Regions from separate parts of the Sandaracinus amylolyticus genome, predicted to be linked through region 2. Evidence: riboswitches for the same ligand, from Rfam matches in the RefSeq annotation. Region 2 holds a riboswitch; the other holds the start of a gene.

Region 1 (7,788 bases), 4.1 Mb from region 2:
CGATCGGATGCCTGCCGGGCTCATGCAGCAGGTCGGCGACAGCGGCTGGCAGCTCTCCCACGGAGAACGCAGTCGCGTGTTCCTCGCGCGCGCGCTGCTCGCGCAGAGCGCGCGCGTGCTCGTCCTGGACGAGAGCTTCGGCGCGCTCGATCCGGAGACGCTCGAGCACTGCGTGCACGCCACCCTGGAGCGCGCGCCGGCGGTGATGGTGATCGCGCACCCGTAGGTGCCGCGCCGCTCACGCGCGCGTGCGTGCCGCGCGGGCGACGACGCCGACGGCGCGCGTGAGCTCGCGCTCGTCGAGCGAGCCGAAGCCGAAGCGCGCGAAGGGCAGGCTGCGGCGGTCGAACGTGAAGTCGCGCGCGACGAAGAACATCACGCCGCGCTCGAGCGCGCGGTCACGGATGCGCTCGACGTCGGCGTCGAGCTTCGCCCAGAGCGCGAGCCCGCCCGAGCGCTCCTCGATGTGGATGCGCTCGCCGAACGCTCTGCGGAGCTCGGCGCGGAGCACGTCGCGTCGCGCGAGATAGACGCGGCGCACGCGGCGCACGTGACGCGCGAGCTCGCCGTCGTCGATCAACGACGCGACGGCGGCCTCCTTCGCGTGATCGCCCTGTCGATCGGAGGCGAACCGCACGCGCACGAGATCCTCGAGCAGGTCGCGCGGCGGGACGACGAAGCCGAGCCGCAGCCCCGGCGCGAGCATCTTCGACAGCGAGCCCACGTACACGACGGAGCCGTGCACGTCGGCGCTCGCGAGCGGCAGCACCGGGCGACCTTCGAAGTGGAACTCGTGATCGTAGTCGTCCTCGATGATCGCGAACCGGCGGCGACGCGCGAGCGCGAGCAGCGCCTGGCGGCGCTCGGGCGCCATCACGACCATCGTCGGATACTGATGGTGCGGAGTGACGTAGAGCGCGCGAATCGGCGCTTCGTCACAAGCGCGCTCGAGCGCCGAGAGGTCGAGCCCGCGCGCGTCCACGGGAATCGGGACCAGCGCGGCTCCGGAGAGACGGAAGGTCTGGCGCGCGGGCGGATATCCCGGGTCCTCGATCGCGACGCGATCGCCGGGACGCACGATGGTCCGCGCGACGAGATCGATCGCGTGCTGACTGCCGTGCGTGACCAGCACCCCGTCGGCGTCGGTCGCGATCGCGCGCTGCTCGCCCAGCATGCAGGCGAGGGCGCGACGCAGCGTCGCTTCTCCGCGCGCGTCGCCGTAGTCGAGGCGTGTTCGCGGGGAGGTGCGGAGGACGCGGCGATGCGCGCGCGCGAGCGCTTCGCGCGGCACGAGGCGCACGTCGGGCACCCCGCCGCCCAGGTAGATCGTGGCCGGGGAGAGCGCTTCGACCGGGCCGATGGAGAGCGGAGGTCGCGCGAACGCAGCGTGCTCGGGGACCGCGGTCCGCGTCGTCGAGGGACGTCGGACCGTGCGCTCGGGCAGCTCCGCCGCGACGAAGGTGCCGGACTGCGGGCGGCTCGCGAGCCAGCCCTCGGCGACGAGCTCCGCGAACGCGCGCACGACCGTGTCGCGCTCGACCTCGAGCGACGCGGCGAGCGCGCGCGTGCCGGGCAGCCGCTGCCCGGGGCGGAGCCGACCGCGCCGAATTTCGCTCACGAGGAGGTTCGCGACGCGCGCTGCGAGGCTCGGGCCGCGCGTGCGCCGGAGCTCGTCGGGATCGAGCGCGAGGGCTTCTTCGTGGCGCGACAACTGGAGGTGTCTCCACGTGCATTCTGGACGTACACGACCATCCAGTCACGTGCAGAGTCGACGCCATGAGCAACGTGTACCCGGCCTCCGACGCGACGCGGATCAAGCGACACCCCGAGCGCGGGAGCTACGACCGCGACGTCGTGCACGCGATCCTCGACGAAGCGTTGATCTGCCATCTCGCGTGCTCGACCGGGCAGCACGTGATCGCGATGCCGACCGCCTTCGCCCGCGCGGGAGAGACGATCTACGTGCACGGCGCGATCGCGAATCGCTCGCTCGATGGACTGCTCGGCGGCGCGCCGTTCTCGATCACGGTGACGCTGCTCGACGGGCTGGTGCTCGCGCGCAGCGCGTTCCACCACTCGATGAACTATCGCTCGGTCGTGCTCACCGGGAAGGCGCGTCTCGTCGAAGGCCGTGACGAGAAGGGCGAGGCGATGACGCTGCTCGTCGACCGCATGGCGCGCGGGCGCAGTCGCGAGACGCGCGCGCCGTACGACTGGGAGCTCGATGCGACGAAGGTGATCGCCGTGGAGATCGAGCACGCGTCGGCGAAGATCCGCAGCGGCGGTCCGATCGACGATGCCGACGACATGAAGGAGCCGTGCTGGGCCGGCGTGGTGCCGCTCCGCCTCGTCGCGAGCGATCCGGAGCCCGAGGCCGACAGCACGACGCGGCCGACGCCGGACGTGCCCGCGCAGCTCCGCTGATCGCATTCGTCGGAGTGGCGTCGCCACCACTCGACGTCGCGCGTCGCGCGAGGCTCGCAGCGCGCGCTCGGATTTGACATCGCACCTCCGCTCGCTCAGGGTCCGGCCCGCCAGCGGTGCGATCGGAGTGACCGATCGCCCCGAGGGAACCCGGTGAGAATCCGGGGCTGCCCCGCAGCGGTGTGCAGGAACGACCGTCGCGACGACCACTGCGCGTTCTCCATCGCGAGGCGCGCGGGAAGGCGCGACCAGTAGGTGGGCCGATCCCGGCCCGCGCCTGCGAGCCCGAAGACCTGCCGTTGGTGTCGTGCGGTCGATCGCACGGCGTGCCTCGGGCCTCGAGGGAAGGCCCGCGCACCGGCGGCGTGCGCTCGCGCGTCGCCGCGGAGGTCGCGTGGCGTTCGTGCGTCTCGTGCTCGCGTGGTGGCTCGTCGGGTCGGTCGTGTCGTGCGCGCTGGCGCGCGCGCAGGACGGCGGCGATGCGACGTTCCGCGCGCGTGCCGAGGTCGAGCGGCCGATCGCGTCACGCACGCCGCTCGATCCCACGGCGTCGAGCACGCGGGTGGAGATCGACACGACGCGCGTGGAGTCGATGCGCGACGTGCTCGCGCGGGTGCCCGGCGCGCGTGCGCTCGGGACCGGGGCGTTCGGTCAGCCGCTCGGGCTGAGCCTGCGCGGCGCGGACGTCGCGCACTCGACGGTGATGCTCGGTGATCTCCCGCTCACCGGGCCCGATCTCGGGGCGTTCGATCTGGGCGCGATCGACCTCGGCTCGATCGCGGCGATCGAGGTCTATCGCGGCGGCGCGCCGGCGATGCTCGGCGAGGGCGCGATCGGCGGCGTGATCCGGCTCGTGCCCTCGCGCGCCGAGGGCCGTCGCGCGGGCGCATCGGTCTCGTACGGATCGTTCGACACCGGGATCGCGCGGGCGTGGGGCGCGGTGCGCGGTGACGGGCTCTCGTCGCTCGTCGCGCTCTCGTTCGACGCCGCCGACAACGATCATCCCTTCGTCGACGACGGCGGCACGCGGCTCGATCCGACCGACGATCGCGAGCGCGCGCGCCGCAACGCGGGCACGCGCGGCGCGAGCGGCCTGCTCCACCTCGAGGTGCCGCTCGACGTCGGCGAGCTCGAGGCGGTGATGCTCTGGGTGAGCCGCGCCTCGGGCGTGCCCGGCGCGGGATCGCAGCTCGCGAGCGAAGCGCGGCGCGCGACCGATCGTTACGCGGGCAGCGTCGCGTATCGGCTCGGAGGACCGTCGCTCTCGCTCGAGGTGATGGGCGGCGGTTGGTACGGGCGCGCGGCGTTCCTCGATCGCCTCAACGAGCTCGGCACCGGACAGCACGCGAGCGACGATCGGCAGCTCCGCGCGTTCGGTCGCATCGCCGGGAGCTGGTCACCGGTGCGCGAGCTCGCAGTGCGCGCCCTGCTCACCGCGCGTCACGATCGGCTCGAGCCCGACGATCCGCTGGTGCGCACGTCGCTCGGCGCGTCGCATCGCGACGGGCTCGTCGCGGTGCTCGAGGGGGCGATCGATCCGCGCATCGATCACCTGCGCATCGCGCTGCGGCCCTCGGTGCGCCTCGAGTGGAGCGACGCGCACCTCGAGCAGCTCGAGCTCGTGTCGCGGCTCGCGCGCAGCGTGGAGGTGATCGCGCCCACGTTCCGACTGGGCGCGGCGATCGCGCCGATCGCCGGGATCGCGATCTCGGCGTCGATCGCGCACGGCACGCGCATCCCGTCGATGATCGAGCTCTTCGGCGATCGCGCGACGCTGGTGGCGAACGTGCGCCTCGAGCCCGAGCGCGCGACCTCGATCGACGCGGGTGTGACGGTGCAGGAGCGCATCGTGCCCGGCCTCGAGCTCGAGGCCGAGCTGCGCGGGTTCGTGTCGCTCGCGGAGTCGCTGATCCGGTATCGACGCACGGCGCAGTACACCGCAGTCGCCGAGAACGTGGCGAGCGCGACGATCGCGGGGCTCGAGCTCGGCGTCGATCTCCGCGCGCTCGACCACGTGCGGCTCGAGGGCGCGCTCACGTTCCTCGACGCGCGCGACGAGCTCGGCCGGCTGCTCCCGTTCCGGCCGCAGTGGCACGGCTTCGCGCGAGTCGAGGCGAGCACCGGGCGCGCGCTCGATCGCGACGTCGCGCTCTCCGGCTTCGTCAGCGCGAGCTACACGGCGGCGAACGCGGTCGATCCCGCGAACCTCGTCGTGATCGGCGATCGCACGTGGATCGACCTCGGCGCGCGCGTGGCGCTCTTCGGCGTGATCGGCATCTCGTGCGCGGTGCGCGACCTGCTCGACGCGCGTGGCCAGGACTACCTCGGCCTCCCTCTTCCCGGCCGGCGCTTCGTCGCGCAGGCCGACATCCAAGGAGACCTCTGATGCGACGTGGGATCGGGCTCGCGGTGCTGGTGATCGGGTGCGGCGGCGGCGCGGAGCCGGCGGGGATCGCACCGCTCGCGGAGGAGCCGGCCTACGCGGTCGTACTGAGCGATTACGCGAGCACCGCGATCGCGATGGTGCGCGCGGACGGGACCGCGGTGGACGATCGATGGGTGACGTCGGGCACCGTGTCGCCCGGTCTCGTCGCGGCGCTCTCGGGCGACGTCGCGATCCCGAGCGCGGGGATCGGCGACGGGACACTGTGGCTGCTCGATCGGTTCCGCACCGACGTCCTCACGCGCATCGAGGTGCCGAGCGGCGAGGTGCTCGGGCAGGTGCGCACCCACGACGCGGCAGGCGGCGAGGGCGCATGGTCGTCGAACCCGCACGACGTCGCGCTCGTCGCGGACGATCTCGCGTGGATCTCGCGCTTCGAGGCGAACCTCGATCCCGCTGCGCCGGAGCTCGAGCGCGGCAACGATCTCTACGCGATCGATCCCTCGTCGATGGCGCGGCGCGGGATGCGCATCGGCTTCGAGCAGTACGACGTCGAGGTCGCGGGCGCCGACGGATCGCGCGCGACCGCTCACGCGCGACCGTCGTCGATCGTGCGGCTCGGCGACGTGCTCGTCGTCGGGCTCGCGCGGCTGACCGGCGCGTTCGACGGGGCAGGGGAGGGCGCGATCGTCGAGGTCTCGCTCGCGAGCCATGCGACGCGGCTGATCGCGCTCGAGGGTTTGCACGACTGCGCGCGCGTGGTGCCCGCGGGCGAGCGCGTGATCGTGGGATGCGCAGGGTTCGGCGACGCGGCGACGAAGCGCGCGACGGCCGGCATCGTCGTCGTCGAGCTCGTCGATGGCCGCGCAGAGGTCACGCAGACGCTGCGGTTCGGCGAGCACGAGCAGCTCCCGCTCGCATCGCAGGGTGTGGTGCACCTCGAGGGTGATCGGGTGCTCGCGCTCGGGTGGGGCTCGCTGGACCCGGTGGCCGGGGACCAGCTGTTCGAGATCGATCTCGCCACTGCGACGTCGGCCGAGATCGCGCGCTCGGCGGGCCCCTTCGAGCTCGGCGCGCCGCTCTTCGACGCGACGCAGGATCTCGCGCTCGTGCCCGACGGATCGCGCGGCCTGCGACGTTTCGTGCGGCACGACGACGGCTCGTGGACGGAGATGGACGCGGTCGAGCTCGCGCCCGATCTCGCGCTGCCGGTGCGGCACATCGCGCGGCTCTGATGATGCGCGCGCTGATCTCGACCTGGCTCGCGCTCCTCGTCGCGTGCGGTGCGCCGGAGCGCGAGCCGGGCTCGAGCACCATCTCCGTCGACGACGAGCGCGGTCGCACCGTGCGCCTCGCGCGCCCGGCGACGCGCATCGTGAGCCTGCTCGCGTCGCACACCGAGACGCTGGTCGCGCTCGGCGTCGGGGACCGCATCGTCGGGCGCGACACGTACAGCACGGGCTCGCCGCAGATCGAGGCGCTGCCCGATCTCGGCGGGCTCGAGCCCAACGTCGAGGCCGTCGCGGCGCTCGAGCCGGATCTGGTGATCGCCGCGGAGTACGGCACCCAGGCGGGCGTGCTCGAGCAAGCCGGGCTCACGGTGTGGGCGGGCAGCGCGCAGCGCTACGACGAGCTCTTCGAGGTGCTCGACGCGATCGCGCGGCTGGTCGGTCGCGCCGGCGAGGGTGAGCGCATCGCGCGCGAGCTGCGCGAGCGGATCGCGCGCGTCGCGGCGCGGGCGCAGGGCGCGCCGCGGCTCCGCGTGTACTTCGAGGTCGATCCGACGCCGTACTCGGTCGGCCCACGCTCGTTCATCGGCGAGATGATCGCGCGCGCCGGCGGCGCGACGATCGCGCCCGAGCCGCTCGGAGAGTTCCCGCGGCTCGCGCTCGAGGAGATCGTGGTGCGCGACCCCGAGGTGATGATCGGGCTCTCGCTCGACGAGGCGCGCGGGCGTCCCGGATGGTCGAGCGTGACCGCGGTGCGACGAGGGCGCGTGCGCGCGCTGAGCGATGCGGAGCGCGACGTGATCGTGCGCGCGGGGACGCGCATCGACGAGGGCCTGCAGGTGCTGCTCGAGATCATCCACCCCGAGCTCGCGCCATGACTCGACGCGAGCTCGGAACGGTGGCGACGGGTGTCGCGCTCCTCGCGTGCGTGCTGGTGATCGCGGCGAGCATCGGCACCGTCACGATCCCGATCCACGTGGTCCTCGAGGCGGTGCTCGACGGATCGGACGCGGGCCTCGCGCACGTCGTGTGGTCGGTGCGCCTGCCGCGCGTGGCGATGTCAGCGCTCGTCGGCGCGTGCCTCGGCGCGTCGGGCGCCGCGACGCAGGCGGTGTTCCGCAATCCGCTCGCCGATCCGTATCTGCTCGGCGCGGGCAGCGGCGCCGGGCTCGGCGCGATCGTGGGCTTCGAGCTCTCGGGTGAGCTCCCCGCCGATCTCGCCGCCGCGGGCGCGGTCTCGCCGGGCTCGATCGTGCCGCTCTGCGCGTTCGCGGGCGGGCTCGGCGCGGTGCTGCTCACGGCCGCGCTCGCGCGTGCTCGCGCGCGCCGCACCGAGTCGCTCGTCCTCGCGGGCGTCGTCGTCGGCAACATGCTCGCCGCGATCACCACGTTCCTCCTGCTGCGCGAGGGCGAGCGACTGCGCGCCGTGATCACGTGGACGCTCGGCAACCTCGCGCTCGCGAGCTGGCGACAAGTCGGCGAGCTCGCGCCGTACGTCGTGGTCTCGCTGCTCGCGCTGATGCTCGTCGCGCGTCCGCTCGATGCGCTGCAGCTCGGCGACGAGACCGCCGAGACGCTCGGCGTGCGCGTGGTCGCGATCCGACGCATCACCCTCGCCGCCGCGACGCTCGCGACCAGCGCGTCGATCGCATACGTCGGGGTGATCGGGTTCGTCGGCCTCGTCGCGCCGCACGTCGCGCGTCGGCTGATCGCGCCGACCCACCGCGCGCTCCTTCCCGCATCCGCGCTCTT
Region 2 (7,788 bases):
GACGAAGCAGGAGCGTGCGCAGCGCGCCCTCGTCGACCGTGAGCAGCGCGACGTCGACCGCGACCGAGGGCCGCTCGAAGCGCGAGACGTCGTAGCCCTCGGGGACCTCGCCGTCGTCTTCCTGATCGGAGCGTGCTCGCTTCGTCATCGCGGCCGCGACCTTCGCTGCATCATGCATCGAACCTTGGATGCAAGACGCATCTTAGTCAATGACCTGCGACGAGATGAGCTCCGAGCGGAGGCGGACACGAGCACGCGTCCGCCTTTCGTCCCGCTCGGTGCTCCGGCGACCCGGCGTCAGTCCGCGACGAGGAGAAGACCGCGCTCGTGCCGCAGCAGGATCCGATCCTCGCCGACCGCGACGAGCCCGCTGAACACGGCGCCGGTCGCGAGACGGACCGGCTCGTCGAGGGTCCAGACACCATCGGTGTGCCGCAGCGTGCGGGCCTCGAGGCCCACGAGGTTCCACGACTCGTCGCGCGCCTCGCTCGCGAGCCGCATGCCCCCGATCGCCGTGAACGTGCTCGGCGCGGCGAATTGCGCGAGGGAGCCGGTGGCCGCCGAGATCGGATCCGTCGCCGCGAGCAACGCCGCGAGGTCCAGCACGTACACGCGATTGCCGCTGCCCGCCGATCCCGCTCCGGCGACGACGACGTCGCCGATGCGCGCGACGCTTCCGCTCCAGTCGCCCATCTCGCCGACCGCGCGGCGCGCCGTGGTCGCGCTCACGTCGCGGAGGTAGAGCCCCTGCGAGCTCCCGTCCGATCCCGCGATCGCCAGGCCGTTGATCACGAAGCGCGTCGCATCGAGCCACTCGCCGTCGTAGTTCCCGTTCGCAGCGACCTCGCTCGTGCCGCCCGCGGAGACGTCGATCTCGAACACTCCGCCGACGAAGCCCGCGTCGCCCGTCGTGTACCCGAAGATCGCGCGCGCCTCGTCCGGGCTCACCGCGACGTAGCCGCCCGGATAGAGCGCGTCCGCCGCGTGCCCTTCGTGCGTCGTCGTCGCGACGGTCTCGGGCGCCGGCGCGCTCCCGCTCGGATCGAGCGTCCAGCGCGACAGCGTGAACGTCGTCGTCGTGCCCACCGTCTCCGCCGTGACCTCGTACACGCGCGGCATCGCGCCCCCCTCGGGCACGACCACTTCGATCGGCCCGCTCACCGCGCGGCACACGTTCGCGACCGGCACGAGGCCGTCCGCGAGCGCCGCGTCCATCGCCGCGACGTCCCCGCCGCACGTCGCGACGCACACGCCGCGCAGGCACGCCTCGCCCTCGGCGCACGCCGGATCACACGGCGCGACCCACGCATCGGGCGCGACCCACGCGTCCGGCGCGACGTACGCGTCGACCGGCGCCTGCGCGTCGCCTTGCACGACCTGCGCGTCCGTGCCCGCGTCCGACGCAGGCGTCACGCCGTCGTCGTCGCCGCACCCCGTCGCGATCACGAGGGCCGCGAAGAGCCCACTCCAACCACTCAGCCTCGCTCGATCCATCACGCGCTCCGTCCGGAGCCCGTCCCCGCGGGCCCGTTCGCACACGCGTGCGCCGATCACGATCGCGATCGAGCGAACCGTCGCCCGATCCACCCCGATCGAGCGCACGCGCCGCGCACACGGCAGGTCTCCTGGCTCCCGGATCGTCCGTCGCGGACCACCTTCCCGCCGCGCCCCGCCGCTCACACGACGAGCACGCGCAGTGGTGACTCGGTGCGCTCGCACCGCGTCCGCGCCGTCCCCGGTCACAGTGGCGGGGGCCGCGCCGGCTTCTCACCGGCTTCCCTCTTCCGCGACGAGCAGGTGCCCGTCGCTTCCACGCGGCGCGCCCTGACCGAGCGTGCCGCGACCGTGCGCGCGAAGGATTTGTCAATGACGAACGCGGTCGCCGTGCGGCGACCGAGGGCCGCGTCCTACCCGAGCACCACCCCCCACGCAAGACGTGCTGGCGTCGCGCGCCCGCGGAGGCGACACTCGGGCCCATGCGTTGGACCCGCACGTGGGTCGCGGTCCTGGCGACCGCGCTCGCGCTGCTCGCGACCGGCTGCCCGAGGATCTGCGAGACGAGCGATCGTGCCCCCGTTCCCGATGGCGTCACGCCTCGTTTCGGTGTGCTCGCGTACGACGAGACGCGCACCGAGATCACGTTGCTCGACGAGGTCGGCACGCCGATCGAATTCCCCGAGGCCGACGACCCCGCCGAGCTCACCGACATCTGGCTCGACGCGACGTACGAGTGGGAGGATCAGCTCGCGACGATCGGCATCGGGCTCGACGGGCGCATGCCCTGGACGCAGCTGCCCGGCGGCGGCCTGACGATCGCGACGGCGCGTTACGGCCGCGAGCTCGTGCGCTTCCCGTTCGACACCTCGCCGCCCCAAGAGCTGCGGACCACGCCGATGCTCCTCGCGCGCCCCGAGGCGAGCGGCGGTCAGGTGCTCGATCTGTTCGTGTCGTTCGCGAGCGAGACCCCGGACGACGAGGACGTCGACACGCTCTATGCGCTGCGCGCGCCGGGCGTCGATGGCGAGACCGCGTTCGGCCAGGACGTGCTCGTCTTCGAGCTCGATCCCGAGAACGACGAGGGCGGCGCGGTCGTCGACTCGATCTCGCTGATCGGCACCGTCGAGGGCGCGCCGCCGCGCCCCGAGCGCATGGTGCCGCGCTTCGATCGCCTCTACGTCGGGCTCGACGGTTACCAGGCGCAGGGCTCGGCCGAGGGCAACGATCTCGTCGCGCCCGCCGCGCTCGCGATCGTCGATCCCGCAGGGCGTCGCGTGGTGGGCACGTTCCGCTACGACGCGACCGATCAGGAGCTCTTCCGCTGCGCCGAGGTCGCGCCGAGCCTCGATCCCACGAGCGATCCGACGAACGTCGTGCGCCTCGTCGTCGCGTGCCGCGGCGTCGGCGGCGACGTGACGACGCGCGCGGAGAGCGCAGGCATCGTGGAGCTCCTCGTCGAGCGCGATCCCGACGACGCCGAGCGCGAGCCAGTGGTGACGCTCGAGAACGTGTGGTCCTCGCAGTCGTTCTTCGCGACGTTGCCCTCGCGCGGGCTCGTGCCGCTGCCAGGTCGTGCGGCCGCGTTCGTGAGCGCGGGGAGCATCGAGGAGACGCTCGACGACGCGCTCTACGTGGTCGATCTCGACTCCGAGGAGGCGATCCGCATCCGCGTGGCGTCGGCGCCGCTCTTCCCCGACGAGCTCTCGGGCATGGGCACCGGCGCGTTCCTGCCCGAGGGCCCCGAGAGCGGCCTGCTCGTGTGGCCGCTCGCGCGCCGCGGCGTGCTGCGCCGCCGCATCCGCACCGTGACCGCCGCGGATGGCGAAGGCCGCGACGTCGTGGTGTGCCCGAGCGACCACTCGGCGTGTCTGCCCGAGGACGAAGCGCTCGAAGATCCCGTCGACCTCTGCAACAGCCTGCTCGTGGATCAGGTCCGGTTGCTCGACGCTCCTCCTCCCGCCCCGGTGCCCTGATCGAGATGCCGCAGGTCGAAGGCGCAATCATCGGAGATCGCTACCGTCTCGTCCGCAAGATCGGCGAGGGCGGCATGGCGAGCGTGTGGGAGGCCGAGCACGTCGCGCTCGGCAGCATGCTCGCGGTGAAGTTCCTGCATCGCACGGCGCCGAAGGACAGCGAGGTCGCGCAGCGGTTCCTGCGCGAGGCGCGCGTCGCGGCGTCGGTGAAGCACCGCAACGTCGTCGACATCAACGACTTCGGGTTCACCGACGACGACGTGCCCTACATGGTCATGGAGCGTCTCGTCGGCGAGTCGCTCGCGGACTATCTCGCGAACATCGGACCGCTCGACTTCGACGAGGCCGCACGCCTCGCGTCGCTCACGCTGCGCGGCCTGAGCGCGGTGCACGACGCCGGGATCGTCCATCGCGATCTCAAGCCCGACAACATCTTCCTCATCGACGACGAGGACGGGCGCTTCCCGAAGCTGCTCGACTTCGGTCTCTCGCGTCGCGCGGGCCGCACCGACATGACGATCGAGGGCACCCTGATGGGCACGCCCGATTACATGTCGCCCGAGCAGGCGCGCGGTCAGACCGATCTCGACGCGCGCACCGACATCTACTCGATGGGCGTGATCCTCTACGAGATGATCGCGGCGCGCATGCCGTACGAGTCGGAGCTCGTCGGCGATCTGATCGCGATGATCGCGCGCGATCCTCCGACGCCGGTCCGCGCGCACCGCCCCGATGCGCCCGACGAGCTCGTCGAGGTCATCGAGCGCGCGATGTCGAAGAACCGCGAGGAGCGCTTCCCGAACGCGCGCGAGATGCGCAGCGCGCTCGTCGATCTCTGGGGCGGCGCGTTCCACGATCCCGGCTCGGGGCTCACCAGCCTCTCCGAGATGCCGCTGCCCAACACCGACGGGCCGGGCTCGTCGGGCAGCGCCCCCTACCCGCGCCTGTCGACGCCGACCGGCAACCTTCGTCGTCCGCGTCCGCGCTCGACCGCGAGCGGCGCGCGCGTGAACCCCGCGCTGCCGCCCCGCCCCAGCACGAACACGCGCCCGAGCCAGCGCGAGTCGCGCGACGACTCGACCGCGCGCCGCGCCGCGGTGGTCGCGAGCGATCCCGCGCTGAGCTCGCAGGAGCGCGTCGCGCTCGCCGACGCGCCGACGCTCGCGGCGATGCCCGCGCAGAGCCCGTACTCGAGCACGCGCCCGCCGCCGCCCGCGCCGACGGGCTCGCCGTCGCGCTTCACGTCGCTCCTCGCGCTCGCGCTCGCGGCCGCGACCGGCGCGACGTTCGCGTGGGTGTGGCTCGCGAACGCCGGCACCGACGAGGAGCCGAGCGCGATCGGCGCGACCGCGGCCTCGGCGATGATCGACGCGGGGATCGGCGCGCGGGCGAGCGCGCTCGACGCCGGCGTGGCGCTCGGCACGACGCAGGTGCCGAGCACGTCGGGGCTCGACGCCGGCTACGACGCCGGCCCCGCGAGCGAAGAGGACGAGGTCGACGAGCCGCGCCGCGGCACGAAGCAGCGCGCGACGAAGCGCCGCGGCACCCGGCGTCCGGCCAAACGTCGCGGCGGCCGACGCCGCTGAGGGTCGGCTCTCGGAGGCCGCGGGAGCGGCCTCCTCGCGCGCTCACGTCCCGCCGATCACCAGCACCAGCACGAACGTGAGGACCAGCGCGATCGCGACCGACGCGCCGACGATCCACGCGTTCGACGTGCCCTTCAGCACGTCCTTGCGCGTCTCCGCGATCTGCTCGCCGAGCGGCTCGGTCGGCAGATCGATCTGCGCGAGCGCGGCCTGGAAGCGATCCGCGTCCTCCGGGCGCTCCGCGCGATCGCGCGACGTCGCGCGCTGCAGCAGCGTCACGAGCGACGACGGGGTCTTCGCGTGCATCGCGGGCGGGAGCGCCGGGAGCTGCTCGGGCGGATCGCTCGAGAGCTCGTTGGTGCTCACGCGCGTCCCGGTGAGCGCCTCGTAGATCATCGCCGCGATCGCGTACACGTCCGTGCGCGCGTCGAGCACGCGGCGCGCCTCGTCGGGCTTCACCGCGTCCGCTTCGGCGCTCGCGACGGGACGAACCAGCTCCGCGAGCCCGAGATCGATCACGTGCACGCGCCCCGCGTCGTCGAGCAGCACGCGCTCGTCGGAGAGCACGCCGTGCACGAGCCCCTCGCGGTGCACCGCGCCGAGCGCGCTCGTCAGCTCCTGCGCGATGCGCAGCGTCTCCGCGAGATCGACCTGCTTCGCGTCCTCGACGAACGCGCGCAGCGTGCGCCCCTTCACCGGCGCCGAGACGAGATAGAGGCCGCGCGGATCGTCGCCGACGTCGTAGATCGCGGCGAGCCCCGGATGATCGATCGCCATCGCGCGCTGCGCGTCGGCGATCAGCCGAGCACGACGATCGGGCTCGAGGTGCACGCTCTCGGGCAGCACGCGGATGCGCAGCGGGCCGCGCTCGCGATCGTTCTCGTCGTCGCCGAGATAGATCGCGCCGAACGCGTCCTCGCCGAGCTTCTCGCGAACGCGGAAGTGCGCGATGCGGTCGGGGATGGGTTGCGTCGTGTGAGTGGGCTCCACGCTCGGATCACATAAGCGCGGGGTGCCCACCCACCACGATCGAAGGCCTCAGTCGGTGGCGGCCGAGCCCGCTCCGATCGGCGCGGTCTCGAGGAACTTCCACTGCTCGTTGTCGCGCTGCATGCGCAGCAGCTCCCACTCGTCGCGGAGCAGCGCGACGGGCTTGCCGTCGATGTCGGTCACCGCGAGCGGGATGCGGCGCGCTTCGAGCTCCTTCGTGTCCTTCGCGCCGTCGACCCAGCGCGCGAACGAGTACGGCAGGCGATCGAGCGTCACCTTCGCGCCGTACTCGTGCTGGAGCCGGTACGCGAGCACCTCGAACTGCAGCACGCCGACCACGCCGAGGATCGGATCCTTCTCGCGCCCGGGCTGGAAGAAGAGCTGCAGCGTGCCTTCCTCCGCGAGCTCGTCGATGCCCTTCTGCATCTGCTTGCGCTTGAGCGGATCGAGCAGCGTCGCGCGCGCGAAGAACTCCGGCGAGAAGCGCGGCACCGCGTCGATCGCGACCGGAGGCGAGCCGGTCGAGAGCGTGTCGCCGATGCGGAAGATCCCGGGGTCGTGAAGGCCGACGACGTCGCCGGCCCACGCCTCGTGCACGGTCTGGCGCTCCTGCGCGAAGAGCTGCTCGGCGCGCGCGAGCCGGATCTGCTTTCCGAGCCGGTAGTGGTTGACCCACATGCCGCTCTCGAACTTGCCCGAGACGATGCGCACGAACGCGATCCGATCGCGATGGTTCGGGTCCATGTTCGCCTGGACCTTGAAGACGAACGCCGCGAAGCGATCCTCGCCGGGCTCGACCTTCCCCACGTTCGTCACGCGCGCGCCGGGCTGCGGGCAGATGTCCTGGAACGCCTCGAGGAACGGCTCGACGCCGAAGTTCGTGAGCGCGCTGCCGAAGAACACCGGCGAGATCTCGCCCTTCAGGAAGCGCTCCTGATCGAACGAGTCGCCCGCGCCGGTGACGAGCTCGACCTCGTCGCGGAAGTTCTTCGCGAGCTGCTCGCCCACGAGCTGATCGATCTTCGGATCGTCGATGCCGCTCGTCTGCATCGGCACGCGCGACGCGTTCTTCGCGGTGCGATCGAACGTGAGCACACCCTTGCTGTCGACGTCGTAGACGCCCTTGAAGTCCTCGCCCGAGCCGATCGGCCAGGTGCGCGGCACGGTGCGCATGCCGAGCACTTCCTCGATCTCGCTCATCAGCGCGAAGGGATCGCGCGCCGGGCGATCGAGCTTGTTCACGAACGTGACGATGGGCGTGCCGCGCTGGCGGCACACGTGGAAGAGCTTCTTCGTCTGCTCCTCGACGCCCTTCGCCGCGTCGATGAGCATGATCGCGCAGTCGGCCGCGGTCAGCGTGCGGTACGTGTCCTCGCTGAAGTCCTGGTGGCCCGGCGTGTCGAGCAGGTTGTAGCGGATGCCGCCGTACTCGAACTGCAGCACCGAGCTGGTGATCGAGATGCCGCGCTTGCGCTCGAGCTCCATCCAGTCGGACGTCGCGGCGCGCTGCGCCTTGCGCGCGTGGACCGCGCCCGCGGTGTGGATCGCGCCTCCGTAGAGCAGCAGCTTCTCGGTGAGCGTGGTCTTGCCCGCGTCGGGGTGGGCGATGATGGCGAACGTGCGTCGCCGCTCGAACTCGTGGGGCATCGGCTGCAGCTCGGTTGGAAGCGGGCGAATCTAGGGCAAGAACCCGCGAGACGCACGAGGGCGACGGTCACGCATCGAGCTGGACGTCGACCAGG

What was found. Region 2 has a riboswitch for cobalamin ahead of DB32_RS24365 (hypothetical protein). Riboswitches for the same ligand answer to the same signal wherever they lie in the genome.
Region 1: linked by a shared signal. The riboswitch ahead of DB32_RS07165 (TonB-dependent receptor plug domain-containing protein) and the one ahead of DB32_RS24365 (hypothetical protein) in region 2 are both predicted to bind cobalamin.

The regions. Positions count from the first base shown of each region.
Region 1 is NZ_CP011125.1:1,702,501-1,710,288, forward strand. Features, by position in the region: gene DB32_RS07150 (ABC transporter ATP-binding protein/permease) at 1-226, shown strand, start outside; gene pdxR (MocR-like pyridoxine biosynthesis transcription factor PdxR) at 239-1,711, opposite strand; gene DB32_RS07160 (pyridoxamine 5'-phosphate oxidase family protein) at 1,777-2,424, shown strand; cobalamin riboswitch at 2,522-2,739, shown strand; gene DB32_RS07165 (TonB-dependent receptor plug domain-containing protein) at 2,819-4,810, shown strand; gene DB32_RS07170 (hypothetical protein) at 4,810-6,042, shown strand; gene DB32_RS07175 (ABC transporter substrate-binding protein) at 6,042-6,914, shown strand; gene DB32_RS07180 (FecCD family ABC transporter permease) at 6,911-7,788, shown strand, end outside.
Region 2 is NZ_CP011125.1:5,772,200-5,779,987, forward strand. Features, by position in the region: gene DB32_RS24360 (NUDIX hydrolase) at 1-148, opposite strand, end outside; gene DB32_RS24365 (hypothetical protein) at 298-1,494, opposite strand; cobalamin riboswitch at 1,611-1,817, opposite strand; gene DB32_RS24370 (hypothetical protein) at 1,977-3,470, shown strand; gene DB32_RS24375 (serine/threonine-protein kinase) at 3,476-5,056, shown strand; gene DB32_RS24380 (serine/threonine-protein kinase) at 5,099-6,046, opposite strand; gene DB32_RS24385 (peptide chain release factor 3) at 6,095-7,693, opposite strand; gene DB32_RS24390 (hypothetical protein) at 7,761-7,788, opposite strand, start outside.